Lentimicrobium sp. L6: one gene and its partner. The protein of the gene in region 1 binds, or shares a complex with, the protein of each later gene. Links are inferred from orthologs where the notes say so. Each region holds a gene or a part of one and is shown in the gene's direction. Other genes may lie near its edges.

What was found.
Region 2: the proteins of pheS (region 1) and pheT are in contact, whole or in part, in a crystal structure (PDB 6P24), measured with the Escherichia coli proteins. The link is inferred for Lentimicrobium sp. L6 from one-to-one orthologs.

Annotation. Positions count from the first base shown.
Region 1 is NZ_JABKCA010000069.1:8,397-17,185, forward strand. The notes cover bases 3,015-5,815. They hold pheS (phenylalanine--tRNA ligase subunit alpha), read left to right. Parts: upstream 3,015-3,805; coding sequence 3,806-4,825; downstream 4,826-5,815. Other genes in these bases: HNS38_RS15865 (peptidylprolyl isomerase), read left to right, coding at 3,015-3,799; HNS38_RS15875 (response regulator transcription factor), read left to right, coding at 4,909-5,571; HNS38_RS15880 (hypothetical protein), read right to left, coding at 5,706-5,815. Outside these bases: HNS38_RS15845 (T9SS type A sorting domain-containing protein), read left to right, coding at 1-875; HNS38_RS15850 (PorV/PorQ family protein), read left to right, coding at 927-1,985; transcription elongation factor GreA, read left to right, coding at 2,116-2,580; HNS38_RS15860 (HIT family protein), read left to right, coding at 2,589-2,990; more of HNS38_RS15865, read left to right, coding at 3,002-3,014; more of HNS38_RS15880, read right to left, coding at 5,816-6,926; HNS38_RS15885 (hypothetical protein), read left to right, coding at 7,413-8,036; HNS38_RS15890 (hypothetical protein), read left to right, coding at 8,094-8,699; HNS38_RS15895 (serine hydrolase), read right to left, coding at 8,774-8,789.
Region 2 is NZ_JABKCA010000053.1:27,955-37,031, reverse strand. The notes cover bases 152-3,240. They hold pheT (phenylalanine--tRNA ligase subunit beta), read left to right. Parts: upstream 152-510; coding sequence 511-2,970; downstream 2,971-3,240. Other genes in these bases: HNS38_RS13680 (hypothetical protein), read right to left, coding at 3,024-3,240. Outside these bases: HNS38_RS13690 (rhomboid family intramembrane serine protease), read left to right, coding at 1-40; more of HNS38_RS13680, read right to left, coding at 3,241-4,265; HNS38_RS13675 (hypothetical protein), read right to left, coding at 4,285-5,040; HNS38_RS13670 (VC_2705 family sodium/solute symporter), read right to left, coding at 5,043-6,707; HNS38_RS13665 (hypothetical protein), read right to left, coding at 6,749-7,552; priA (primosomal protein N'), read right to left, coding at 8,299-9,077.

The DNA of each region.
Region 1 (8,789 bases):
GGTTCCCTGGATATGCTATTAATGTGGAAACAGGTGAACGATTGAATATCATTTATGGTGAGAACTCTTGGTTATCAGCAGAAAATGGACGTGATATGAAATGGAATCCAACTGCGAGTGTAACTAGCAATATTGATGGTAGTATTTTATTTGGAGGGATGCATTACGTATATGTGATGAGACCTGGCCAATTTGAAGGCAATCAACAAGTAGCTTCAATGACTTTCCCTGCCTATGATGCTGGAAAATCTTATCGTGATGAGTTGGAAGCAGCTGTTACATCTGTATTCCCAATGTTTGCCTATAGTCAAATATTTAGTACTGGTATGTGGACTACTATTCCTTATGCAGATCAGAATAGCTTCCTTAATAATGATGTGAAAGTTAAAATCAGAGTGGCCAAGCCCTATGCTCGTCATTATACTGGAATCCCTATTCCTGATACTGTTGAAACTGTTTATGGGAAAGTGAATAATAATTATCCATTATATCAATTCTCTACACGAGAGGATGCTACTGATTATGGTGTAGAAACTGCTTACGATGAGGATATGGACATGATTAGAGCGGTACCAAATCCATATTATGCATATTCAACTTACGAAACAGTTCCTCTTGATAATAGAATTAAAATTACCAACTTGCCAGATAAATGTTCGGTGACCATTTATAATTTGGCTGGTACCAAAATACGTGAGTTCCAAAAAGACAATGCTGTAACATCTGTTGAATGGGATTTAAAAAACTTTGCTGGTGTTCCAATTGCCGGAGGTATGTATTTAATACATGTTGAAGCTGATTTCAATGGAACTAAAAAAGAACGTGTTATTAAGTGGTTAGGAATGTTACGTAAATCTGACTTGAACACATTCTAATTTAATTTTAAGGCAAATAATTTGATTATAGAAAAAATAAAAATACATAGTATGAAAAGTCTATATAAAATCTCAATAGCGGTATTATTCATTGCATCAATCATACTGCCCCATCAGGAGGCCTTTGCCGGGAATAAAGACCGTTCAGGTCAGGCTGGCGCTTCAGAGCTCCTGATCAATCCATGGGCAAAAACAACTGGTTGGGGTAATGCAGGTTCGGCTACAGTAACTGGACTCGAAGCCATCTTTGGTAACGTTGGTGGTTTAGCTCAAACTAAAGGTTTAGATGTTGGTTTAACATATACAAACTATCTAAGTGCTGCAGACATTGGAATTTACTCCTTTGGTCTAGCCTCCAAGGTTGGAGAATCTGGTGCTTTCGGATTAAGTATCATGAGTATGAATTTTGGAACCATTGATCGTACAACAACACAGCAACCAGAAGGAGGAGCGGGTACTTATACTCCCTCTTCTATTAATATTAATCTAGCTTATGCTAAGTCATTTTCTAGTAGTATTCATGGTGGTTTAGTAGTGAAGATTATTTCTGAATCTACTTCCGATGTTTCTGCTCAAGGTTTAGCTATTGATGCAGGTATTCAATACATCACTGGACCAAACGATAACATTAAATTAGGTGTAGCTTTAAAGAATATTGGTACTCCAATGATTTATTCAGGAGATGGTATCTCAGTTAAATCTTTTCTTCCAGGTCAAGCAAATGCTTTTACAACAGAATGGAGAGGTGAGAAATTTGAATTACCCGCTCAGTTGAATATCGGTTTAGGTTACGATTTCCTTATTGGTGAAGTAAGTAAATTTACCCTTGCAGGAACTTTCGTTTCTAATTCATTCACCAATGACCAATATATTCTAGGTGGTGAGTTTTCACTTAGAGAAATTGTGTTATTACGCGCTGGATACACCTATGAGGATAAAATAAATGATGAACTTGAGAGTTTAACTCTTCATAGAGGTTTTAGTGGTGGTTTTAGTGTTCAAGTGCCATTAAATAAAGAAGAAGGTACACATATTGGTATAGATTATTCTTATCAAGCAACTAAAGTTTTCGACGGAATACACCGTATTGGTATTCGTTTAGACCTCTAAAGAATTACGCTATCTTATTAGCGTGATGATATTAAGAAATTTTGTTTCTTTGTAAAAAGAAAGGACTCTTATGAAAATAAGGGTCTTTTCTTAGTTAATGAATCAGATAAAAAATAATAAAATGTCAGAAATAAAATATTTTACAGAAGAAGGATTAAACAAGCTAAAAGCTGAAGTTAATCAATTGATCACTGTAGAACGCCCTTCCATTTCTCGTCAAATTGCTGAAGCTAGAGATAAGGGAGATTTGTCTGAAAATGCTGAATATGATGCTGCAAAAGAGGCTCAGGGCATGCTGGAAATGAGAATTTCTAAAATGCAAGCCGTAGTTAGAAATGCACGCATTATCGACGAATCAAAGATGGATTCTTCTAAAGTATTAATCTTATCTAATGTGAAGATTAAGAATCTTAAAAATGGCGCTGTAATGGCTTATCAATTGGTTCCTGAAAATGAAGCCGATTTAAAAAAAGGAAAAATTTCTGTTAGTTCGCCAATTTCTAAAGGATTGCTTGGAAAGAAAGTGGGAGATATTGTTGATATTAATGTTCCTGCAGGTACCATTCCATTCGAAATAATTGAAGTATCAAGATAGATAGCCTTATGAGTTCCATATTTGTAAAAATAGTAAATGGAGAAATTCCTTCTTATAAAATAGCAGAGAACGACAAGTTTTATGCTTTCCTCGACATCAATCCTCTTGCAAAAGGTCATACTCTAGTAATACCAAAAGTAGAAACAGATTATATCTTTGATATTGAAGATGAAGATTTGGCCGAGATGATTGTTTTTGCTAAAAAGGTTGGCTTAGCAGTAGAGGCTAATGTGCCTTGTAAGCGGATAGGTATGGCTGTACTTGGCTTAGAGGTTCCTCATGCTCACATTCATCTTATTCCTATTAATACGGTATATGATATCGATTTTAAACAGCCAAAGCTTAAACTGGAAACCTCAGAATTTGAAGAAATAAGTAAAAATATTAGAAAGACCTACCAAGGTCTGTAAAATATAGTTCTATGAAAAAGTCATTATATCTCGTTTTATTTAGTTTAATTTTCTGTGTTTCTATCGCACAAGAGACTCGCATAAAATTTATTATAGAAACTCCTTATGGAAATATGAAAGGAGAACTTTATAATGAAACTCCCGCCCATAGGGATAACTTTATTAAACTAGTTAACGAAGGATGGTATGAGAACTCTCCATTCCATCGTGTTATAAAAGATTTTATGATACAGGGTGGGGGAAATGAAGATGGGAGGCCTGACCCAGGTTATAAAGTCCCAGCTGAATTTTTACCTCAAAAATATGTCCATAAAAAAGGCGCTTTATCTGCTGCTCGTATGGGCGACAATGTGAATCCTACAAAAGCATCTAGTGGCTCTCAATTTTATATTGTTCAGGGGAAACCGGTGAGTGATGCCATGATGGATAATATGGAACAGCGTATGAATCAGGGTGCTCAGATGGGAATCATTAGGGAGTATTGTACTCGTCCTGAAAATGCAAAGGTTTATAAAACCATCGATTCCTTGCAAAGACTTAGAGACCGTGCTTATATCAATGCTTATATGCCTAAGTTAATTCAGCAAATGGAATCGGAAGGTATAGATATGAGCGGATATAAATATTCAGAAGAACAAAGAGCGGTTTATCGTACTCTTGGTGGTACGCCACATTTAGATGGTGGATATACCGTGTATGGTGAAATTACAGAAGGATTCGATGTAATAGATAAAATAGCATTAGTGCAAACTGGTGGAGCAGATAAACCCTTGGAAACAGTGAGCATGAAAATTAAAATAGTGGAGTAGCAAACAATGATTGACCAGGTAAAAGAATATATTAAAGAAGTGGAGGCGCTCAGCCTTCAGAAGATGGAGGATTTAGAAGCCTTCAGAATAAAGTATGTAGGTAAAAAAGGAATTATTCCTGCTCTTTTTGGTGAGTTTAGAAATGTGGCGAAAGAGGATCGTAAAGAAATGGGTGTACTCTTAAATAATTTAAAAAATGCTGTACAGGATAAAATCACTGAAGTTAAAGAGCAACTGGAGAGTCTACAAGTAGAATCTGGTGACTATTTAGATTTATTTATGCCGGTTAATGCTGAAGTGGGTAGTCGTCACCCCTTATCATTAGTGCGAAATGAAATAATAGAAATATTCTCTCGCATTGGTTTTAATGTGGCCGAAGGACCAGAAATAGAAGATGATTGGCATAATTTTACGGCGCTAAATTTCCCTGAAGAACATCCAGCACGCGATATGCAAGATACTTTCTTCATCGAGAAAAATCCAGATATCGCCTTGAGAACTCATACTTCTTCAACTCAAGTAAGAGTGATGGAGAATCAAAAGCCTCCTATTAGAAGTATTTTCCCCGGTCGTGTTTTTCGTAACGAAGCCATTTCTGCTCGTGCACATTGTATCTTTCACCAAGTAGAAGGTTTATATGTAGATAAGAATGTCAGTTTTGCCGATTTAAAACAGACCCTCATGTATTTTGCAAAAGAGATGTTTGGAGAGGAGACAGGAATTCGTCTTCGACCTAGTTACTTTCCGTTTACCGAACCTTCTGCCGAAATGGATATATCTTGCCACATTTGTGGTGGAAAAGGCTGTAATATATGTAAATACACTGGCTGGGTAGAAATCCTAGGTTGCGGAATGGTGGACCCTAATGTTTTGAAAAGCGCTGGAATAGATAGTGAAGAATATACTGGTTTTGCTTTCGGTATGGGCATTGAAAGAATTACTATGCTCAAGTATCAAATTAAAGATTTACGACTGTTTTTTGAGAACGATTTGAAGTTCCTACGACAGTTTGAAAACGTCATCTAAATTATTAAAGCTTCTTAACAGAAGCTTTTTTTTGTAGCTGAGCTTTTTTATTTATCTTAGCAATAGAAAGAAAAACAAAAATTATGAGCAAGATCAAAGTCTTGCTGGTGGATGATCACCAGATAGTTAGAGATGGTATTTTTGCCCTTCTCATTAAGGAACACGATATAGAAATTGTTGGGGAAGCTTCCAATGGTGATGAATTATTTGAAAAGCTTAAATTTATAAAGCCTGATATTATCATATTGGATATTTCATTACCCAAAATGTCTGGAATAGAGATAGCAGGTATTTTAACCAAAGATTTTCCTCAAATAAGAATCATTGTTTTCTCTTCTTACACTGATGAAGAGACTATCTTTAAAAGCATTAGAGCTGGCGCAAAAGGCTTTCTTCCTAAAGATAGCATGAGAGAAGATTTAGTGGAGGCGATTAAAAAAGTCAATCAAGGATTTGAGTATTTGAGTGAGAAGATTCCCAATACTATTTTAATGGATTACATTAAAAAGGCAGGCAATCAGGAAGAGAAATTCAATAACTCAAGATTAGGTAGCCTAACCAAAAGAGAGCGAGAAATTCTAAAACTTATCGCAGATGGAATGTCATATAAAGAAATCGGAAACGAATTATTTATTAGTGTTCGTACTGTGGAGACTCACAAGAATAACATCCTCCAAAAATTGGAACTTAAATCCACTATCGATTTGGTAAAATTTGCTATTAAAAACGATTTGATAGATCTATAATAGGGCTGGAATCTATTAATTGATGATGCTTCTTGAAAAATGTATAAGCGAGGAAATAGAAAATAGTATTCATTAGATATAAAAAAACAGGCTGTTCAATTCATTTGAACAGCCTGTTTTTTGTCATCCAAAATCTAGAAAGCATAGATTAATGATAAGGTGAATCTTAAATTACCTACTTCATAAGTATCATTAACTTTCCCATAAGAATCTGGTGTTCCATAAGCAGCTACGGTATATTCCCATTCGTTGGCTATAGTGAGATTTTTGACGGTATAATACCATTGTGGACTCACACGGTAAACATAATCAATGTCAGTACCTCTGGCATATACTGAACCAGCAATTTCTTCAGCGCAACCTTGGTTTTTGGCAATCCCACCAAATACACCCACTTTTAATTTACCAAAGGTATAATAGATAGTAGACCAAGCAGAAACAGCCGATATATTCGAATATTCAATCTGCGCATTTAAACTATCCACTGAAGCAATGGCCGTTCCTCCAAGCATTAAATGGTCGTATAAATTCTCGCCCCAAACTCCTTGCAACCTAATGTCCCATTTCTTATGTTTCACCTTAATAAAAGCCAAAGCGGATAAAGCTGGAACATCATCGGTCATCAATTGGTTGTCTAAGGTCATGCTTCTAAAATGAAGTCTTTTGTAATTTACTCCAACACCAGCAAAGACGCTTTTATGTGTCCAATGGGCTTGTAAACTTAAATCAGGAACTATACCTTCTCTTAAATATTTACTACTTACTCCTTGAGGACCCGTACTCGTGAAATCTCTCTGAGCATAAGCAACAGCGATCCATTTAATAGGTCCCATATTTTGAGTGAATCTAATTTGTGGTCCACGAGAAAAGGAGTGCATGGGGGCACCAGTATTTAAAGAAAGAATTTTGGGAATCATTTCAGGCACATCATTTGGATGCCAATATTGACCCACCAATAAACTATTGCTTTTCCAATCGAGTTTGATATAAGCATGGCGTAGACGTAAAGTATTATTGTGTGCATTGCTAGGGCCAGTAAAATCACCTTCAATATAAGCCATGCTTTTCGCATTCAATACAGTAATTCCATCTGCTTTAAAACCTAATCTTGAGGTCATTCCATATTGATTGCTCGATGGATGGTTGTTGATATCAATCCCATTGGCATCATATACTTTAGGTTTTGGATAGGCAATATAAAAGCCTTCACGGCCTTCTATATTTTGGCGGCTATCGAAAATATAATCGGCCTTAACAAAGCCACTTAGGCTAATCTTGGCCTTTTCTTTTTCTCCTTCTTGAGCCCAGATAAATACAGGTATTAATAAGGCGATTAAAATAAATTTAAATCTCATTTGATTGATCATTTGATTGATGTGATTTTTCGGCTGCAAAAGTAAAACGCAATCTAGTTTATATAGTCTTTATTTAAAATTCGCTTGCTTATTTAGGATGATTTCATTTTAGTTCATAATATCAATTGTGTCCTAATCATTATAAAAGATTCCTCGCTGCGCATCGGAATGACTATTGTTTTGGCAACGGAATAGTAAGAAGGGTTTTGCTTTTGGCATTGAGAAAAGCAAAACCCTTCTTACTCCATATCACCTCCTACGACACTGTCTTTCTGAACGAAATGCAATGAGGTGAAGAATCTTATTTAAAATGGAAGATGTATTGGACAGTATTGTTTTAATATTTAACTTTCATTAATAAACACATGGTAATAATTAAATGAATTATAACGTTTAATATGTGTTATGGCATACTTCTTGTAATTATGCCTCTTGGATATCCAAATATCATTTGATTTATTAACCAACCTATTAAAAACGATTACAATGAAAAAAATAATTTTATTGATGGTCATATCCATGGCCATATTGTCTGTTACTGCCCAAGAAAAGGTGAAACAGAAAGAATTGGGGCTTGTATTTCGAAATTTCAACAACTTTGGATTAATGTATAAGTTCGGGGATCAAAATTCTATGTGGAGATTGAAGTCTGTATATATCCGTACAATGAAGGATGACATAAAACAAGTTTTGTATAATCAAGATCAGTATCAAAATGAAATAATTCATAAAGGGACTAGTCTTGGACTTAGTTTTGGTAAGCAATACACTGCTCCTATTGACGAAAGAATTAGTTTTATTTATGGAGCAGATATTGAGGCTTCTTATGGTTATTACTATAAACAACAAGAATATGATCAAAGTGATTTGTATACCACAGAAAGGAAAATATTTGGTTTTGGCCTCAATTGTATTTTAGGATTTAATTATTTAATAGGAGAAAGCTTTGTGTTTGGTTTTGAATTATTGCCAGGTGCTTCCTATTCAATAGGAAAACGTCTGGAAGAATCAAATCAAGAGTCTTTTAATCATAAAGAGTATGACCTCTCATATTTTCAAATTGGATTATCAAGCTCATCAGCATTATTGAATTTTGCTTATAGGTTTTAATTATAAAAATAAAAAAACTTAATCTATTTAAGTATTATCACCCAATAAAACATTAAAATGAAAAAACTAATTATATTAATAGCAGTTTCAGTTTCTATATTAACTGCATCTGCACAAGAAAAAATAAAGCAACAGGAATTAGGTCTAGTTTTTCAAAATTTAGATAATTTTGGAGTCATGTATAAATTTGGACATCAGAAATCAATGTGGCGACTGAAGTCAATATACGGAACTACAACTAACTATAAAGAAAAAGGTGAGTATGAAGAAAACTCGCACAAGTATAATCGATTTGGAATAGGATTTGGAAAGCAGTGTAATGCCTCAATTGATGAGCATCTTAATTTCATTTATGGAATGGATATCACTGGCACGTATTCAAGTAGTTTGGATGAGGAGTTTGATTCAGAATCTGAATTAAGAAGAACTATAGAGGATAAAAGGTATAGTGTTGGTTTGAATTTTGTTTTAGGTTTTAACTATGCACTCAATCAACGATTTGTTTTTGGAGTTGAGTTATTACCAGGTGCAGACTATTATACTAGTTCTACAAGTACAAAATACGAGAAATATGAAAATGATGATACTGAAATGGATGAGTCAGGATTAAATATAGGATTATCTAGCTCATCAGCTTTACTAAGTGTAGCATACAGATTTTAAAAGCATCTGAATTAAATAAAAGCAGGAATTTGATGATTCAAATTCCTGCTTTTACTTTTATCACAACAGATAATCTAATCTAGTTTCTTA
Region 2 (9,077 bases), on another replicon or contig:
TGAAAAACAGAAACTCTTTGATGCCAGTAATAGATCTTAAAATAAATAGGCATGCATAAGGTCATTTTTGTTAGAATCCTCCGAATCTCAAGTCATTTTCCTGTAAATATTCGCTTTCCAGTTATTGGACATTTTATTGTCAAAAACACCCCATTTTAGTTTGAATAATTTAGGTACGGACCATGAGATCGGCCTACATTTGTATTGAGATAGTAATTAATTACTTTTGGGCTTTCAAACAATTAAAAAATTAAAATTTAGAACAAAAACCGACGGACTACATAACTAATAGTTCGTTCCCTTTAACAACAACACACAACACACACAATTCAAAAGAACCTGAAACTACCTTTTCAGGTTCTTTTTTTATGTACAGTTTTTCAATTAGAGCATCAGGCGAATAATTAAATCCGCTATCCAATTTATTTTCAAAAGGCCTCCATTTCCATAGATTAACCAAGCCTATTTTTTCATACTTTTGCAATCTTAAATTTTTAAAGGAAGAATATTATGAAATTGTCTCATAAATGGTTGAAAGAGTATGTAGAGTTTGACAAGACTCCAGAAGAAATGGATAGAATTCTAACCGATTGTGGCCTAGAAGTAGAAGGCATTGAAAAAGTGCAATCTATTAAAGGCGGACTGGAAGGAATTGTGATTGGAGAAGTGATGACTTGTGAACAACATCCTAATGCCGACAAACTGAGCAAAACAACTGTAGATGTTGGTGGAGAAAGACACCTCGATATTGTTTGTGGCGCTCCAAACGTAGCAGCTGGCCAAAAAGTGTTAGTGGCCACTGTAGGTACTACTCTTTATGATGGCGATGATTCCTTTAAAATCAAAAAATCGAAAATCCGTGGTGAAGCTAGTGAAGGTATGATTTGTGCTGAAGATGAGCTTGGCCTAGGAAAATCGCACGATGGAATTATGGTTCTAGAAGCTGACGCCCAAGTTGGACAAGAAGCAAAAGCCTTTTTTAATATTGAGGATGATTTCGTTTATGAAATTGGTTTGACTCCTAACCGCTCCGATGCCACTTCTCATATTGGCTCCGCTCGCGATGTAGTTGCCGTTCTAAACCATATAAATCAGAACAAAGGAGCCAGCTTAAAAATGCCTTCTGTGGACGATTTCAAAGTAGACAATACTGATTTAGATATAGAAATAGAAGTAGAAGACGAAGCGGCTTGTCCTCGTTATTCAGGAGTAACATTAAGCAATCTTAAAGTTGGAGAATCTCCAGAATGGTTGAAGAACTATTTAGAAGCCATCGATATTCGCTCTATCAACAATTTGGTTGACATTACCAATTTTGTGATGCTGGAAACTGGTCAACCTCTTCATGCTTTCGATGCTAAAGCGGTGACTGGAAACAAAGTGATTGTAAAGAAAATGGCCAAGGATTCTACTTTCGTCACACTTGATGATGTAGAAAGAAAACTCAGTGGCGAAGATTTAATGATTTGCAATGCAGAAGAAGGCATGTGTATTGGTGGTGTATTTGGTGGTAGTAAATCGGGAGTTACTGATGAAACCACTAGTATATTCTTAGAATCAGCTTGCTTCGATCCTAAAACCATTCGATTAACTTCTAAGTTCCATACTTTGAAAACCGATGCCAGCTTCCGTTTTGAAAGAGGTACCGACCCTAACATCACTGTTTACGCCTTAAAACGCGCGGCTTTATTAATGAAAGAAATCGCTGGAGGTGTCATCAGTTCAGAAATTAAAGATTTCTATCCAAACCCAGTTGCCCCTGTTGAAATTGATGTGAAATATACAAATGTGGATCGTCTAATTGGAAAATCTATCGACAGATCTCAAATCAAGAGCATTTTAGAAGATTTAGATATACTTGTAGTCAACGAGACCGAAGAAGGTATACGCGTTGCTGTTCCTACTGTTAAAGTGGAAGTCACTCGTGAGGCTGACATTATAGAAGAAATTTTAAGAGTCTATGGAATGAATCACATTCATTTTACTGACCAAGTTCATTCCGCTTTAGCCTTTTCTAAAAAACCTAATCCAGAGAAATACCAGAATATGATTTCTGATTATCTTTCTGCCAATGGTTATGCCGAAGGAATGAACAACTCATTAACCAAATCCTCTTATTATATCAAGGACGAAAACTACGATGAAAAGACATTAGTTCGTATGTTGAATCCTCTAAGTAGCGATTTAGATGTACTTCGTCAGAGTTTATTATTTGGTTCCTTAGAAAACTTGGTTTATAATATCAATCGTAAAGAGCCTAATGTGAAGCTTTATGAGTTTGGCAAAGCTTACCAATTCAAAAATCCAGAAGCTGATGTAGTCACCAAAAGGTACCAAGAAGAAAAACACTTGGCTATTATCCTTAGCGGACAAGAGAAATTAGAAAACTGGAATCACGACAAAAAAGAAATCGATTTCTTCTTTGTAAAATCTATGGTTCAGCGTATTCTTACTAAACTTCAATTTACAGCTAAAGAAATTACAGCCGAAAAAACTACTAATAAACAATTCAAAGAAGGATTAGTGATTAGTGTTCGTAAAAAACCTGTTGTTGAGTTCGGAGAATTGTCTTCCAAATTATTGAAATCATTCGGAATCAAGCAAAAAGCCTTCTATGCAGATTTCAATTGGGAAAATGTGATGAAACTATCTAAGCAATTCGATGTTCAGATGGAAGAGATAGTGAAGTTCCCAATGGTAAGAAGAGATTTAGCCTTAGTGGTAGACAAGTCAGTGACTTTTGGAGAAATTGAAGCCATTGCTCACAAAGCAGAAAAAAACATTCTTAAATCTGTTGGTTTATTCGATGTTTTTGAGGGCAAACCATTAGAGGAGGGTGAAAAATCTTACTCTATCAACTTCTTCTTGCAAGACAACAACAAAACACTAAACGACAAACAAATAGATAAACTCATGAACCGCCTGATCATGCTTTATGAAAAGGAATTAGGCGCTTTGATTAGAAAATAAGATAAGAGATTTAGGATCGTAAACCCCCTCTAGGGGGTTTACGATCCTAAACTTTAAAAGAAGAAATAAGAAGCAAATAATATCCTCAAATTCCCAACAGGGTTTAAATCTTGAGGTACACCATATTCATCATAAGAAGCACCATAACTTGCATTGGTATACTCTCCTTCTAGAGCAAACTTCAATTTATTGACTTGATATGAAACTCTTGGAGAAACTCTATACATACTTGCTATATTGGTTCCTAAACCATATTTGGGTCCAACGATTTTATCCTTAGCACCTAAATTTTGAGAATATCCAGCAAAAACTCCTACTTGGAACTTTTTTCCATTACTAGAAATATCAATCCAAGAAGACATGGTGTTCAAAGTAGTATAGCTCACAAAACCCTTTTCAAGGTTTGTAGAATCGCTGATAGCAATGCCTCCTATTGACAAAACATCTGGCATATTCTGCCCATAAACGCCTTGCATTTTAATGGTAATAGGCTTCAAATTCACTCTTAAGAATGCAAAAGCATTATAACCACCCACCGACTCGTCCGTCTGATATCCTAATGAGGTTTTAGTTTGTGGAGCAATTTGCTTATAACTGGCACCTAAACCAAAAAGGATGGCATCCCCAGGTTTTAAATGTACCTGCAAACTGAGTTCTGGAATATTAGAATTCCTTAGAAACTCACTACTTACTAATGTTGAAGATGGAGCAAGAGGATTTGGTCCTCTGCTGGCATAATCTCTTTGAGAATTAGCCACAAAGATAAATTTCGCTAAACCCATGGATTGACTCACTCTAATCTGAGGACTTCTTCCAAAAGGCTGAAAAGGCACACCTGTATTAAATGAAATAGTACCCGGAAAACAATCGGTCACAAACATGGGAATCCAATATTGACCTAGCAATACCTCTGTGGATGTCCATTTCATTTTAATGTAAGCATGACGTAATCTAAATAAGTTGATGTTTGGATTTAACTGTCCAAAGAAATCACCTTCTATTTTTGCTGAAATATCCGCATTTAAGGCCTTAGCACCATTAACACTCACTCCCAATCTAGATTGAATGGAAAGAAAATTAAAGCTGCTTGCACCATTCAAATCATTTCCATCGGGATCTAAATCTTCTGCAGCCGGAAATAATAAAAAATGGCCTTCTCGGGCTGATACGGTTTTGCGAGAATCCCAAAACATATCATTTTTCACAAAGCCGCCTACTTTAACTTTCACCTCACTCACCTCTTGTCCAAAAGATAGAAATGGAATTAAAAACACGAATAAGAATAATTTTCTCATACTAAATTTGATTATATCGTTATTTGTTTGGTGGGAAAATCTTGTCTAAAAGACTCCTCTCTTTCAAAGGCTCTCCCAATAAAATATTAATATTATTTTCAGCAGTAAGATTCTCAGGCCATAATTCCAATGCCAATTGATAATACTCCACTGCCTTTTCTACTTGATTTTGATGACGAAGTACAATGCCCAAATTGGTATAACTCACAGATAATCTACGAGTCATTTCTACTTGTGCAGTTTCTATTTCTTTCACTCTTTTATTCACATAATCATTGCGCAAAGATATATCCAATAATGGAAATTCCCTCTGGTAAATAGACTGAAAATGAATCAGCAATTCTTCATGATTTAGCTCTCCAAATTTCAGAAGCCAATCATCGTAAATATTAATTCCCTCTAGAATTTCACACTCTGAAAGACCAATAATAGAATCCCTTTCCACTTGGGAAACCGCTTCAAACAAAGCAATATTTAACAATACTGCAGCTCGGTTATTATGGAGTACTGCTACTTCATAAGAATTCTGATAATCATCTAATTGAGCATATATAAGATAGATAGAGTCCAGTAAATCAAAAATATCATTATACTTTTTCTCGACTGCCAGATTATTATACTCACTATATAACTCCTTAGCATGCCTTACTCGAGGATCTTCAGCATCATTAACCCGACTATAATAGAGATTGGCATACCACAGGCCAGCTATGAATATAATCACCATTACGATACTAAGAATTCCTGAAGTACGGTTAAACTTAATGATTCCCATTTTTAACTATGTACATTTTCAACTAAGAACTTTCTAATTTCCACTGGAGTTTCTTCCGTAAATTTCGAAACAATGATATTAGTTAATATGGCTAATGGTGCACCAATCCATGCAAAATACCAAGCGCCTAACCAATAGTTCATAAACTCATGGGCAGGAAGTATTAGATTAAATTTTCCGGCAACAAAATAGGTGATTGCAATAAGAGAAACCATACCCCCAACTATTAATCCCCATGTAGCGCCTTTTCTATTGGAACCACTCCACCAAATTCCCAGAAGGAATAATGGAAAGATAGTACAACCAGCTAAAGAAAAAGCAACAGCCACTAACTGGCCAATTAATGCTAATTTCATTAAAGCAATAAGTGTTACTATAATGGCCATTAATACAGTCGCCCAACGCGCCATTGCCAGTTGTCTTTTTGGAGAACAGCTTGGATTAATGACCTTCACATATAAATCGTGGGAGAATGCAGAGGCACCAGCTACTAACAATCCAGAAACCGTAGAAAATGCTGCAGAAACTCCTCCGGCAGCTAAAAGACCAACAATAAGAGGATTGATATTTCCAAGCTGAGCCGTGTATACTACAATGGCATCTTTAGATAATTTTCCAACTTCAGGGTTTGCAGAAAGAATAGTTCCCAAGGCAGAATAAACTGGGGCACTCCAATATAAAATACAGATGAAGAATAAGCCCCAAACCACTGACCAACGCGCATCACGTACTTTAGGCACTACATAAAAACGCTGAATAACGTGTGGCAAACCTGCGGTTCCTACCATTAAAGAGAAAGTAATAGCCATAAACTGGAAAAAAGTTTGTCCACTTGAAGGGTCCCAAGGCATGGCATATTCGGGACTTGGCGTAATGGCAAAGTCATGCCCGAAGGAGTTCACCATATTGACCATTTCTGGCGCAGGAATTCCGGTTACAATATCAGTAACAATAGAACCATATCCAATTTGAGGAAGCAACCAGAAATAATCATATTTGAAGGAGAGTATAAAAAGTGGTATCAAGAAAGAAATAATAATGATAATATATTGAATCTGCATATTTTTGGTGACTCCAAGCATACCTGATATTAATGTATAGCTTAAAACCACAGCTCCACCAACCATTACAGCAACAGCATAATCAATACCTAATATCCACTTAAATAATAGTCCTATTCCTCCAAATTGCCCCACACAATAAGCTATTGAAATCAGAATGGCTACAATGGCACCACTAATTCTTAATGTTTTTGAATAAAATCTATCGCCAATAAAATCGGCAGCGGTATACTTTCCATATTTTCTAATCTGACCTGCCATTAAAACAAGTAACAATACATATCCACCTGTCCAGCCTATCACATAAGCTAAACCATGATATCCGCTACCATACATTAAAGCAGCCATTCCCAAGAAAGAAGCGGCACTCATCCAGTTCGAGGCAATCGCCATTCCTGAGCCTACTTTTGAGATTTTTCGGCCTGCTGCAAAAAAATCATTGGTGTCTTTGGCACGAAAAACAATCCCCACCACCACAAACAAAATGAGGATGCTTAATAGAATTAATGCAGGACCCAATTTAAAACCGCCTTCCAAAGTGGTTGAGGCATTTGCAAATATATATCCTGGAAGCAATATGGAAATTGCCAATAAAATCTTTTTCATATCTATGCTTTTAATATTCGAATTTTGATGAAAACCCATGATTATTCTTCTGTAATGCCAAGCCTAAACATAGCTTTATCCGTAGCGATACAATAATAAAGACAAATACCTACAAATAGAATCAGTAGGAATACCCCAGTATAGAAGTAATGGAAAGGAAATCCCAAAAAAACATAATCGGTAAGAAAGGATTGATTATGTATCAGATATTTAGCCATCACCATTTCAACCATTTCAGTATTAAGAGTGGAAGAACTAGCCGCTGCAAGTTCTATAGGCAATAATTTAGCTTCCAAACTATAAGGCTCCACATTAATCAATTTTGCGCTTAAAGAACCTAAATCTGCTTTTTGATTAGGATAGTCGGATTTCCCGAATTCAGCACTCCTCAGAATTTCAATTTTATTACCAAGTAAGGCCTTTTGACTTTCCCCCGCCAATTCAAAAGTAAAATGACTCACCGCAGCATTCAAATAAACACGATCCTCTGGTTTAAGTGTTACTTTTCCCAAAACGGATAAGGCAGACTTAATGAACACTTGTTTTTCCAAATCACTAGCCTGACCACTTTTTAACTGATTCCAAACACCTTGGTATTCCACATAAGCCATTTCGGGAGTAGGTTCTTCAATTACTTTTAAAAAGATTTGAAATCCAAAAATACAAACAGCCCAAACTGTTAATAGGGTGATGGATAAATTCCGGTTAAATTTTGCCAATTTAGTTGTTGGTTGAAAGAAACTAATGTGATAGTCCTTTTCATTTAGATTCTTCATCTCATCCATTGAATAAATATTAAAATTAAACAACACATCGCTAGCCCCAATATTGGTTAGCTTTTTCACTTATTCTCAGGGTAAATATATGCAGTAATGTTATTTAATAAACAATCAACCAATGAATTAACAAAACACTCACTATCGAATATTCAATAAGTATATTCGAAAACCCAGTAAATTTAGGTATTTCAGACTCCAGAATGTTGTCGAAATGCTTATTTAGAACAGATTTAATTAATAAGAATAATGAGCATTTGCTTATTAAAATTAAGGCTCGGATAATGAGCAACTTAAGAAATCTTATTAAAAAATGGCCTAAATGGATGCGCATTCAATTTATTTTGACTTTGAAAAGAAGATAGTCAAATACGAAAAAAAGCCCCCCTGATTTCATTGATATAGGATTGAAATAAAAATAAAGGAAATATGATCAAACTACAAAAAAACCCCAACTCTAAATACTTTAGGCAATTAAATACTCTAAGTACTATTTTAGCTGTCATTCCACGCAAAGGAAACGCAAAGGTTTTCGCAAAGGTTTTCGCAAAGCTCGCTAAGGGATCAAAATCTTGAGTATAACGAAAGGATTGGAGCCCTAGATTCAGAAACAAACCAGTTAAAAACTCAAGGGCGCTATCCTTTCACTACGACAATTTCGACAAGTGATCGAAGCTCAATGACCAAAAAGCTCTCATACTTTTAATCCTCCAATCATAGGCGATTCTATCAAGAAACTCAACTTTGAACTTTGAAAAGTCGAACATCAAACTTTAAACTCTAAGTACTCTATAATCTTTAAGTACTCCTTAGAACTACATAGGATCCACATCAATCACCACACGAATGGCTTTATATTGCTTTCCGCTATTGAAGGCATCGAGAATATCATGAATGACCTTGCGAGAGGAATCAATAGGATAGCCTTTTTCTAATTTTAATAATACTTCTTTAAGATAAAGATTACGCATTCGTGCAACCATGGGGTATTCTGGACCTATGATTCTTTGTCCGAATTTTTCTCTCAGAAGGCTAGAAAAATCTTGCATGGCCTCATTGAGTACCCTATAATCTTTGTGCTTTAAAGTAAAGCGAATCAAACGATAGAATGGAGGATATTTATAATTTCTTCTTTCCAAAATCTGGCTGTCATACATTTTTTGATAACTATTCTCTATCACATAGCGAATAACAGAATGATAGGGATTAAAAGATTGGATAATGACTTTACCTTTTTTCTCTTTTCTACCTGCCCTACCGCTCACCTGCACCAACATTTGAAAACTGCGTTCGAAAGCTCTAAAGTCAGGGAAATTGATCATATTATCGGCATTTAAAACCCCCACAACACTCACATTCTCAAAATCTAATCCTTTGGTGACCATTTGTGTTCCCACTAAAATATCGATCTTCTTATCAGCGAAATCCTCAAATATTTTTTCAAAGGCATTCTTGGCTCTGGTGGTATCTAAATCCATACGCTTGATTCTAGCCTCAGGGAGAATGATTGATAAATCCTCCTCTAGTTTTTCTGTACCAAAGCCTTTCATTCTGACTTCTTTACTACCACAACTCCCACAGGTATGCATTAAAT